2 regions of the Pseudomonas sp. RSB 5.4 genome follow, and region 1 is predicted to be linked to the other one. Evidence: riboswitches for the same ligand, from Rfam matches in the RefSeq annotation. Region 1 holds a riboswitch; the other holds the start of a gene.
What was found. A riboswitch is a leader RNA that binds a small molecule or an ion and turns the genes downstream of it on or off. The one in region 1 is predicted to bind cobalamin.

Region 1 (4,814 bases):
CGGGGCAGCGCAACGCTTCAGATGAAGATTGCTCATGATCAAACGGGGGGGATTATCGGGATTTTACGCGGCGCCGGCCAATGCCAGTGTCGCCTGAGCGTATTTCTGCCGGGAAATCAGCAGCTTTGCCGGTGCCTGGATCAACTGCTCGGCAAGGGCCAGGGCGGCACTTTCCGCTACCCCGTAGCAACCGGTGCGCTCATAGGCGATCTGAGAATGGTGACTGAGTCGCTGCTGGTAACTGGCCAGTTCGTCGCTGCTGAAATACAACAGCGGCAAGGCCAGTTGCGCGGCCAGCTCCTGCAAACCTGGCTCATCGCGCTTCAAATCGATGCTGGCCAATGCCTTGACCGCTTCCAGTTCGATGCGATGCGCCTGTAATGCCTGATCGAGTAACGCGCGCAGCGTACTGGCCGGGCAGCCGCGCTGGCAGCCCAGACCGACCACGAAGGTCGGCGCTGCGCGGTCATCGGTCATGCGTGGTATTGAGCAGCGCTTTTGCGGCGGAACAACCAGGCGCTGATCAGGCCCAGGGCCAGCCAGAAAGCCACGTTGGTCAACTGCGAAGCGATTTTGAACTGGGCTTCCAGCGCTTCCGGGGCGAGCATCGAGTGCACTTCCGGTTGCGGTGCGCCAATCACGTGCGGCACGGCAAGGATCGCCACGCCCAGCAGTTTCATCAGCCAGTGACGGCTGAACACGATCAAGGCCAGGCCGACTGCGGTGGAGGCGGCGGTGCCGATCCACCACGTTTGCCGCGAAGCCAGATCGGCCGCCGCGGTGCCCGGCAGTTCAGGCGGCAGGCCGAGGGTTGGCGCGAGGACGAAGGTCGCGTAACCGGCCAGGCCCCAGAGCAGGCCCTGCGAGGTTTTGGTCGGTGCGCGCAGGGTGTATAGACCCGCGAGCATCAGGGCGAAACCGACCGCCACCACCAGATTGCCGCCGGTGGTCGAGACCACGCGCTGCCAGCCGTTTTCCGGCTCCCAGGCTTCGGCGTCGTGAGTGTGTGCGGCTGTGCCGGCGGCGTGTTCGTGAACGGCCACCGGTTCGGACTTCTCGAAGGTTTCGGCCTGCAGAATCAGTGGCGAGACCCAGAAACTTTGCAGCAGAGTCAGCAGCAGGGCGGCCAGCAGACCGGTGAAACCTGCGGTTTGCGCAATACGCTTGATCATGTCGGCAGGTCTCAGTGGCACGGGAACGCGGCGCTGTGGCGGGTATCGTGAGCGGCGTTGTGCACCGCTTCGATGTGCGAGAAGCCGGCGAAGTACACGAGGCTTGCACCCAGGATCGACGCGAAAATGGCGGCGGTCAGGCGTTGGCTCAACGTGGAGGTGCTGGAGATTTTGTCGGTGTTGCTGCCGGTGCTGCTGATGATTGACATGGCGCTTCCCTCTGGAGTGTCAGCGGGTTGATAGAGCGCATGAAAACCCCTGCGAGTCGGGCACGCAGAGGTTCGAACAGCGCCCGCCCACCGCGGGTTTGTTATGTTCAGCGACGCAAAATGCGCACTGTGTGTTGCGGGCCGGTCTCCGGGCTCACGAGGGGTTGGCGTCAGGCCGACCTGCAAGCATCACCTTCCCATGCCGTACGGCACAGTGGATTTGACGCTTCGCTCGCTTACCGTTGCGGGGGCAGCACCGGACTGACATGGCTTTGAGTAAAGCACATGATTCACCGGTTTCCCGTTTCACCCTGTGAAGGGCACCCGTAACAAGTTGTGTAGGAGAGCATGGGTTGGGGATTTGAGTCAATTGAGTGGGGTGGGTATATCCGTTGCTGCGGTAACGGCCTCTTAGGGTTCCGCCCTTACGGCGGGTCACTTTTGGCAAACGCCCCAAAAGTAACCAAAAGGTCTATGCCCTGACGTTCGGCCCTCGCCTAGGCTCGGGTTCCTTCGCTCCGGGATTCATCCGGGGGGCAGCGCCTACGGTTTGCTTCGCTGCACCTCCTCTCGCTGTGTTTGGCTGCGCCAAACGGTCGCTACGCTCCCACCCCCGGATAAATCCCTCCACTCAGCCTGCCGACGGGCCCTCAGATCAAAATCAAAAGCGGTACTCGAGCTAACGCTCATTGTGTTGAGTGGGGCGGCTTCGCCGCAGGGCTGCACGCAATCTAGACTGTAGGAGCCAGCCCGCTGGCGATGGCGGCCTGTCAGCCGACCAATCTCTTGCTGATGCACCTGGCCCAACTGTGGGAGCGGGCTTGCTCGCGAAGGCGGCCTGTCAGCCGACCAATTTCTAACTGAATGCATCCAGTGCCATGCAGGAACTGCCGAAGGCTGTGATCTTTTGATCTGCTTTGGCTTTGGTTTTTGATGTGGCTTTTGATGTGGCTTTTGATCTTCAGCCCCTTCGGCAGGCCGAGCGAAGGTGTCCATCAGGGGGGTAGGCGCGCAGCGCCATGCGGCGAAGCCGCATCCATCGAGAGGAGGTGCAGCGAAGCAAACCGGAGGCGATGCCCCCTGATGGGCACCGTAGCGAGGGAACACTGAGCCTCAGCGAAGTGCCGTACGCCGGGGCAAAGCCTTTTGGGTTACCTTTTCGGCGTTTGGAAAAGGTGACTCGCTGTAAGAGCGAAACCGCCAGCGGCGACACCCGCAGAAACGGATATGCCCCCAATCCAAACATTGACCCATCCTCAAGCCATGCGTAGCCTTGCGCTTTCGAGGTTCTTCGGCCCACGCCGAAGCTAAGAAGGGAACGCGGTCAAAGCCGCGGCTGCCCCCGCAACTGTGAACGGTGAAATTCGTTGCCACGCCACTGCCAGCTCAATCCACAGAGCCAGCGGGAAGGCGCAGCGAATGCCGGGCCCAAGGCCTGAACACCGTCAGCCAGGAGACCTGCCTCGTCACAGATTTCTCACTACAACCGGGCGGGGTGATCCGGTGGCGAATTCTTCCGCGCGCGCGTTCGCAGCGGATCTCGTCCCGTATGCCCGCCACCTTGCCAAAGGGCATCCGATGAAAACACTGGCCAAACTCCCCGTCACCATCGTCACCGGTTTTCTCGGCTCGGGCAAAACCACCTTGCTGCGACACATGCTCGACAACGCTCAGGGCCGTCGCATCGCCGTGATCGTCAACGAGTTCGGCGAACTGGGCATCGACGGTGAAATCCTCAAGCAATGCACCATCGGCTGCACCGAAGAAGAAGCCACCGGCCGCGTCTATGAACTGGCCAACGGCTGCCTGTGCTGCACGGTTCAGGAAGAATTCTTCCCGGTGATGCGCGAACTGGTCGCCCGTCGCGGCGATCTCGACCACATCCTGATCGAAACCTCTGGCCTGGCCCTGCCAAAACCGCTGGTTCAAGCGTTCCAGTGGCCGGAAATCCGCAGCGCCTGCACCGTTGACGCGGTGATCACCGTGGTCGACAGCCCGGCCGTGGCCGCTGGCACGTTTGCCGCGTTCCCGGATCAGGTCGATGCCCAGCGCAAACTCGATCCGAACCTCGATCACGAATCGCCACTTCATGAGTTGTTCGCCGACCAACTGGCCAGCGCCGACCTGGTGATCCTGAACAAGGCCGACCAGACCAGCGCGGAAGATCTGGCTCGCGTACGCCTGGAAGTCGCCGAAGAACTGCCGCCCGCAGTAAAAATCATCGAAGCCAGCAACGGTCGCCTGCCGCTGGACGTGCTGATCGGCCTCGGCGCCGGCTCTGAAGAACACATCGACAGCCGCCACAGTCATCACGACCACCACCACGACGGTGATGACGATCACGATGACCACGATCACGACGCCTTCGATTCGATCTCGATCGAACTGCCGCAAGCCGACGAAAGCCTGCTGCTCGACGCGCTGACGCAATTGGTGGTCAAGCACGGCATCCTGCGCGTGAAGGGCTTCGCGGCGATTCCGAACAAGCCGATGCGCCTGTTGATTCAGGGCGTGGGCACGCGTTTCGACAAGCACTTCGACCGTCAGTGGGGCGCTGACGAGGCGCGCGTCACCCGTCTGGTGCTGATCGGTCAGGAACTCGACGCTGCGCAACTCGAAGCGCAACTGCGCGCCGCGCTCAGCGTTTAAGCCATGCACCTGCTCAGGACCCAGCCCGGCGGTTTCGTGTCGGATGACAACATTGCCGACCTTGGACAAACCCCCGCCGAGCTGGTGATCCTGTGCAGCGGCGATTCCAGCCTGGCGCTGCTCGCCGAAGCGGCGCAGCAACTGCCCGAGGATTACCCGAGCCTGCGCCTGGCCAATCCGATGCAGGTGCAGAATCACGCCTCGGTCGATCTGTATGTCGATGAGGTGTTGCGTCACGCCAAGGTCATTCTGATTTCGCTGCACGGCGGCATCGCCTATTGGCGTTACGGCGTCGAGCGTCTGGTGGAATTGTCCGAGCGCGGCGTGCAGGTGATTCTGGTGCCCGGTGATGACCGTCCCGACCCGGAACTCAGCGACCTGAGCACCGTGCCCGCCGAAGATCGCGACCGCCTCTGGCAGTTCCTGCGTCAGGGCGGCATGGGCAATGCGCTGGATTTCTTTCGTTGTCTGGCCAACCGCTGGCTGGCGCGGGATTACGCCTGGGGCGAGCCGCAAGCGCTGCCGCGTACGGCGATTTACCACCCACAGAAAAACACCGCCGCACTGAGCGACTGGCAAGCCGATTGGCAGCCGGGTCGCCCGGTGACGGCGGTGTTGTTTTATCGCTCGCATTTGCAAGCGGCCAACACCGCGTTCATCGATGTGTTCTGCCAGCGCTTGCAGGCGGCGGGGCTTAATCCGTTGCCGATTGCCGTCGCCAGCCTGAAAGAACCCGGCTGCCTGAGTGTGGTCGAGGACTGGCTGGATGAGGTCGAGGCGGCGG
Region 2 (4,814 bases), 1.6 Mb from region 1:
CCCAGCGAGGCGGTGTGCGGGCCAACGGCGTAGTCCGGGGCGATGGCTTTGGCCACCAGATCCGGATTCTGCGGTTTTACTCGCACATCCACGTGTTGACCGTAATAGCTGAATGGCCAGCCGTAAAAACCGCCGTCCTTGACCGAGGTGATGTAGTCCGGCACCAGGTCGCTGCCGATTTCGTCACGCTCATTCACCGCTGTCCACAGCGCACCCGTGGTGGGTTCCCAGGCAAGACCGTTGGGGTTGCGGATGCCCGAGGCGAAAATCCGGTGGTTGCCGGTGGCACGATCGACTTCCCAGATCGCTGCGCGACCTTCTTCTTTATCCAGACCATTCTCGCCGACGTTGCTGTTCGAACCGACGGTGACGTAAAGCTTGCTGCCGTCCTTGCTGGCGATGACGTTCTTGGTCCAGTGGTGGTTCAGGGTGCCGCCCGGCAGGTCGGTGACCTTGATCGGCTGCGTCTTGATCTCGGTCGCGCCGGGTTCGTAGTGGAAGCGCAGCAGGCGATCGGTGTCAGCGACGTACAGGTCATTGCCGACCAGGGTCATGCCAAACGGCGAATTGAGGTTTTGTAGAAACACCGTGCGCGTTTCGGCCACGCCATCGTGGTCGGCGTCGCGCAGCAGGGTGATGCGGTTCGGGCTCGGCACGCCAGCACCGGCCTTGCCCATGACTTTCTTCATCACCCAGCCACGAATGCCGGTGCTGTCATCGGGTTTCGGTGGGGCGTTGGTTTCCGCCACCAGCACGTCGCCGTTGGGCAGGACATAGAGCCAGCGCGGATGGTCGAGGCCTTCGGCAAACGCTGCCACTTGCGTGCCGGCTGCAGCGGTCGGTTTGCCGCCGGCGGGCCAGCCGATCGCCGGGGCGATGTTCACCGTCGGGATCAGGGTTTTGTTCGGTTCAGGCAGTTTCGGTGACGGGCCGGTGCCGTCGGAAACTTGCAGGCTGGAGGATTCACCACAGGCGGCGAGCCCTCCGGCGAGGGCGATGACGAGAGCGAGTTGGGTTTTGCGCATTACTGATCTTCCCTATGAATGCATGCCTAATCATAGAGGAGCGCGCGCACCCGATGGTTCAACCGCTCAACCGCGGGCCTCTTTGAACAGCACGGCGATGCCCGGGTGATAGTTGCCCGCTTCGCTGCGCAATTTGCGGTAGGCATAGGGGAAATACCAGGCTACTGCGCAGCAGTGTTCCTTTTGCAGGTCGTCAACCATGTCCTGCAACTCTTCGGGGCTGGCGCTGTGCTGGGCCTTCTGCGGGGCGACGAACAGGCAGCCGAGCTTGAGGTCGCTGGCAAAACTGATGCGTTTGGCGTCGCTGGTGATCTCCAGCAGAGCCTGGGTCAGGTTGAGGTTGTTGACTCGCGGCCAGCGCTGGGTCGCCTGAAGGTAGGCGCGGTCTTCGGCCCCGGCGATGAACAGGTCGGCGCGGGCGTTGCGTTCGCCGTCCTCGTTCTGTTTGCGGGTGGCGGTATCGCAAAGGGTTACCAGCTCGGCCATCCATGCCGCCGCGGAGAGCAGTCCGAGATTGGCTTTCTCGTCATGCCAGTAAGGGGTGTCGTTGTCGCCGCGTACAGCGTTGTAGCGGTCGATACAGTCAAACCAGCGTTCAAGCATCGGGCGCAGGAATTCCAGGCGCGGGTTGCTGATGATCATGCCTTGCATCGTCATCATCCTTATTGTTGTGATGTGCTTTTTCAACCAAAAGCATGGCTCTTTGATATCACTTGTCTCAGTGTGGCACAAGATTGGCGTCAGATAATTGATCGGCGGCAGTTATTCGCCCGAGGGCCCCCTCTTTAATTGACGCTCCACCCCCAACCCTCTAACCTTCGCGGCTTGTTTCAGGTGCTCTGTGACCTGTGTCGACAGAGTGAAACAGGGAAGCCGGTGAGGGTTGTCTTCAGGCGAAGAACGATCACGATCCCGGCGCTGCCCCCGCAACGGTAAATGAGTGAAAACTGTGCATTGAGCCACTGTGTCGACGACGCGGGAAGGCGCGCAGTCAGGCGATTCGCCGCTCATGAGCCCGGAGACCGGCCTGATCCATCCAGCGGCATCACGGTGGGCGATGCCAGGCTTTTTGCCGTCTATTCTTGTGCCTGCCCGCCGTTATCCAGCCTCAACGGAGAGCTCCCCCATGACCGATTCCCCCGAGCGCGACGAACGCCATCTGGCGCGTATGCAGCGCAAAAAAGCCGTGATCGACGAACGCATCGCCAATTCGCCTGACGAATGCGGCCTGGTGCTGGTGTTGACCGGCAATGGCAAAGGTAAAAGCAGCTCGGCGTTCGGCATGCTCGCCCGCGCCATGGGCCACGGCATGCAGTGCGGCGTGGTGCAGTTCATCAAAGGTCGCAACAGCACGGGCGAAGAACTGTTCTTCCGCCGCTTCCCCGAGCAAGTGCGCTTTCACGTGATGGGCGAGGGCTTCACTTGGGAAACCCAGGACCGCCAACGTGACATCGCCGCCGCCGAAGCCGCGTGGGCCGTATCCCGCGAGTTGCTGCGCGATCCGTCGATTGGCCTGGTGGTGCTGGACGAGCTGAATATCGCGCTCAAGCACGGCTACCTCGATCTGGATCAGGTGCTCAGTGACTTGCAGGCGCGTCCGCCGATGCAACACGTGATCGTCACCGGTCGCGCGGCCAAGCCGGAAATGATCGAGATGGGCGATACCGTCACCGAAATGGGCATGCTCAAACACGCCTTCCAGGCCGGCATCAAAGCGCAGAAAGGCGTCGAACTTTGAATCAACCACGTCACTGCCCGGCGGTACTCATCGCCGCGCCGGCCTCCGGTCAGGGCAAGACCACCGTCACTGCCGCGCTCGCTCGCTTGCATCGCAACCAGGGGCGCAAGGTGCGCGTGTTCAAGTGCGGCCCGGACTTTCTCGACCCGATGATTCTCGAGCGCGCCAGCGGTGCGCCGGTGTATCAACTGGACATGTGGATGGTCGGCGAGCAAGAAAGCCGCCGCCTGTTGTGGGAAGCCGCCGCCGAAGCCGATCTGATCCTGATCGAAGGCGTGATGGGCCTGTTCGACGGCACGCCGTCCAGCGCCGATCTGGCGCGGCATTTCGGCGTGCCGGTACTCGGCGTGATCGACGGTACCGCCATGGCCCAGACCTTTGGCGCGTTGGCGCTGGGGCTGGCGCGTTATCAGCCGGATCTGCCGTTCGCTGGCGTGCTGGCCAACCGTGTCGGCACTTTGCGTCATGCGCAATTGCTCGAAGGCAGCCTCACCGAAGGTTTGCGCTGGTACGGCGCATTGTCCCGGGAAACCGGGATCGAGTTGCCGAGCCGCCATCTCGGTCTGGTGCAGGCCAGTGAACTGAATGATCTGGATCTGCGTCTCGACGCCGCCGCCGAAGCCTTGGCCAGCAGTTGCGAGGTAGCGCTGCCACCGGCCGTGGCATTCGCCGCGCCCGAAGTGATCCCTGCTGAACCGCTGCTCGACGGCGTGCGCATTGCTGTCGCTCGCGATGAGGCTTTTGCCTTCACCTATGGCGCCAGTCTCGATCTGCTGCGGGCGATGGGCGCCGAGTTGAGCTTCTTCTCGCCGATCCGCGATACCCAACTGCCCGAGGCCGACAGTCTGTATCTGCCCGGTGGTTACCCGGAATTGCACCATGTCGCGCTGGCGCAAAACACCTCGATGCTCGACGCGATCCGTGCGCACCACGCCGCCGGCAAGCCGTTGCTCGCCGAATGCGGCGGCATGCTCTATCTGCTCGACGCGTTGACCGACGTTGACGGCACCCGTGCCGAACTGGTCGGGCTGCTGCGCGGTGAGGCGGTGATGCAAAAACGTCTGGCGGCACTGGCACTGCAAGCGGTGGATTTGCCGGAAGGTTCGTTGCGCGGTCACACCTATCACCATTCCCTGACCAGTACCGAGCTGACGCCGATTGCCCGAGGCCTGAGTCCGAATGGCGGGCGCGGGGCGGAGGCGGTTTATCGGGAGGGGCGGATGACTGCGTCGTACGTGCATTTCTACTTTCCGTCGAATCCGACTGCGATTGCCGCATTATTTGCGCCAGACCTCAAGGTCGCCTTCGCGAGCAAGCTCGCTCCCACAGGGGATCGCGTTTCTTGAGCAAGCACCCCGTCCAATGTGGGAGCGAGCTTGCTCGCGAAGAGGCCATGACCGACAACGCATATTCCGAGGCCGAGCGCACAGCGATCTATAAAGCCATCGCCGAACGCCGCGACATGCGCCACTTCACTGGCGGCACGGTCGAGCCAGAGCTGTTGCGCCGCCTGCTCGAAGCCGCGCATCAGGCGCCCAGCGTCGGCCTGATGCAGCCGTGGCGCTTCATCCGCATCAGCGATCGCGCCTTGCGCGGGCAGATTCAGCATCTCGTCGAAGAAGAACGCATCCGCACCGCCGAAGCCCTCGGCGAGCGCAGCGATGAGTTCATGAAACTCAAGGTCGAAGGCATCAACGACTGCGCCGAAGTGCTGGTCGCAGCGTTGATGGATGATCGCGAAAAACACATTTTCGGTCGTCGTACGCTGCCGGAAATGGACATGGCTTCGCTGTCCTGCGCGATCCAGAATTTGTGGCTGGCGTCCCGCGCCGAAGGACTGGGCATGGGCTGGGTTTCACTGTTCGAACCGCAGGCACTGGCCGATCTGCTGCAGTTGCCGGCCGGGGCCAAGCCGCTGGCAGTGTTGTGCCTGGGCCCGGTCAAGGAATTCTATCCGGCGCCGATGCTGGTACTCGAAGGGTGGGCGCAGGCGCGCCCGCTCAATGAGTTGCTGTACGAAAATTATTGGGGAGTGAGTCAATGAGTGTGGC

Region 2: it holds a riboswitch for cobalamin, as region 1 does, so the genes downstream of both, cobO (cob(I)yrinic acid a,c-diamide adenosyltransferase) here and cobW (cobalamin biosynthesis protein CobW) in region 1, are expected to answer to the same signal.

The regions. Positions count from the first base shown of each region.
Region 1 covers NZ_CP146986.1:1,850,557-1,855,370, reverse strand. Annotated here, with positions in the region: gene V9L13_RS08230 (cobalamin biosynthesis protein) at 64-477, opposite strand; gene V9L13_RS08225 (CbtA family protein) at 474-1,172, opposite strand; gene V9L13_RS08220 (CbtB domain-containing protein) at 1,184-1,381, opposite strand; cobalamin riboswitch at 1,503-1,724, opposite strand; cobalamin riboswitch at 2,649-2,862, shown strand; gene cobW (cobalamin biosynthesis protein CobW) at 2,960-4,030, shown strand; gene cobN (cobaltochelatase subunit CobN) at 4,034-4,814, shown strand, end outside.
Region 2 covers NZ_CP146986.1:217,697-222,510, forward strand. Annotated here, with positions in the region: gene V9L13_RS00965 (sorbosone dehydrogenase family protein) at 1-1,025, opposite strand, end outside; gene V9L13_RS00970 (hypothetical protein) at 1,092-1,676, opposite strand; cobalamin riboswitch at 1,841-2,071, shown strand; gene cobO (cob(I)yrinic acid a,c-diamide adenosyltransferase) at 2,152-2,763, shown strand; gene V9L13_RS00980 (cobyrinate a,c-diamide synthase) at 2,760-4,109, shown strand; gene bluB (5,6-dimethylbenzimidazole synthase) at 4,157-4,807, shown strand; gene cbiB (adenosylcobinamide-phosphate synthase CbiB) at 4,804-4,814, shown strand, end outside.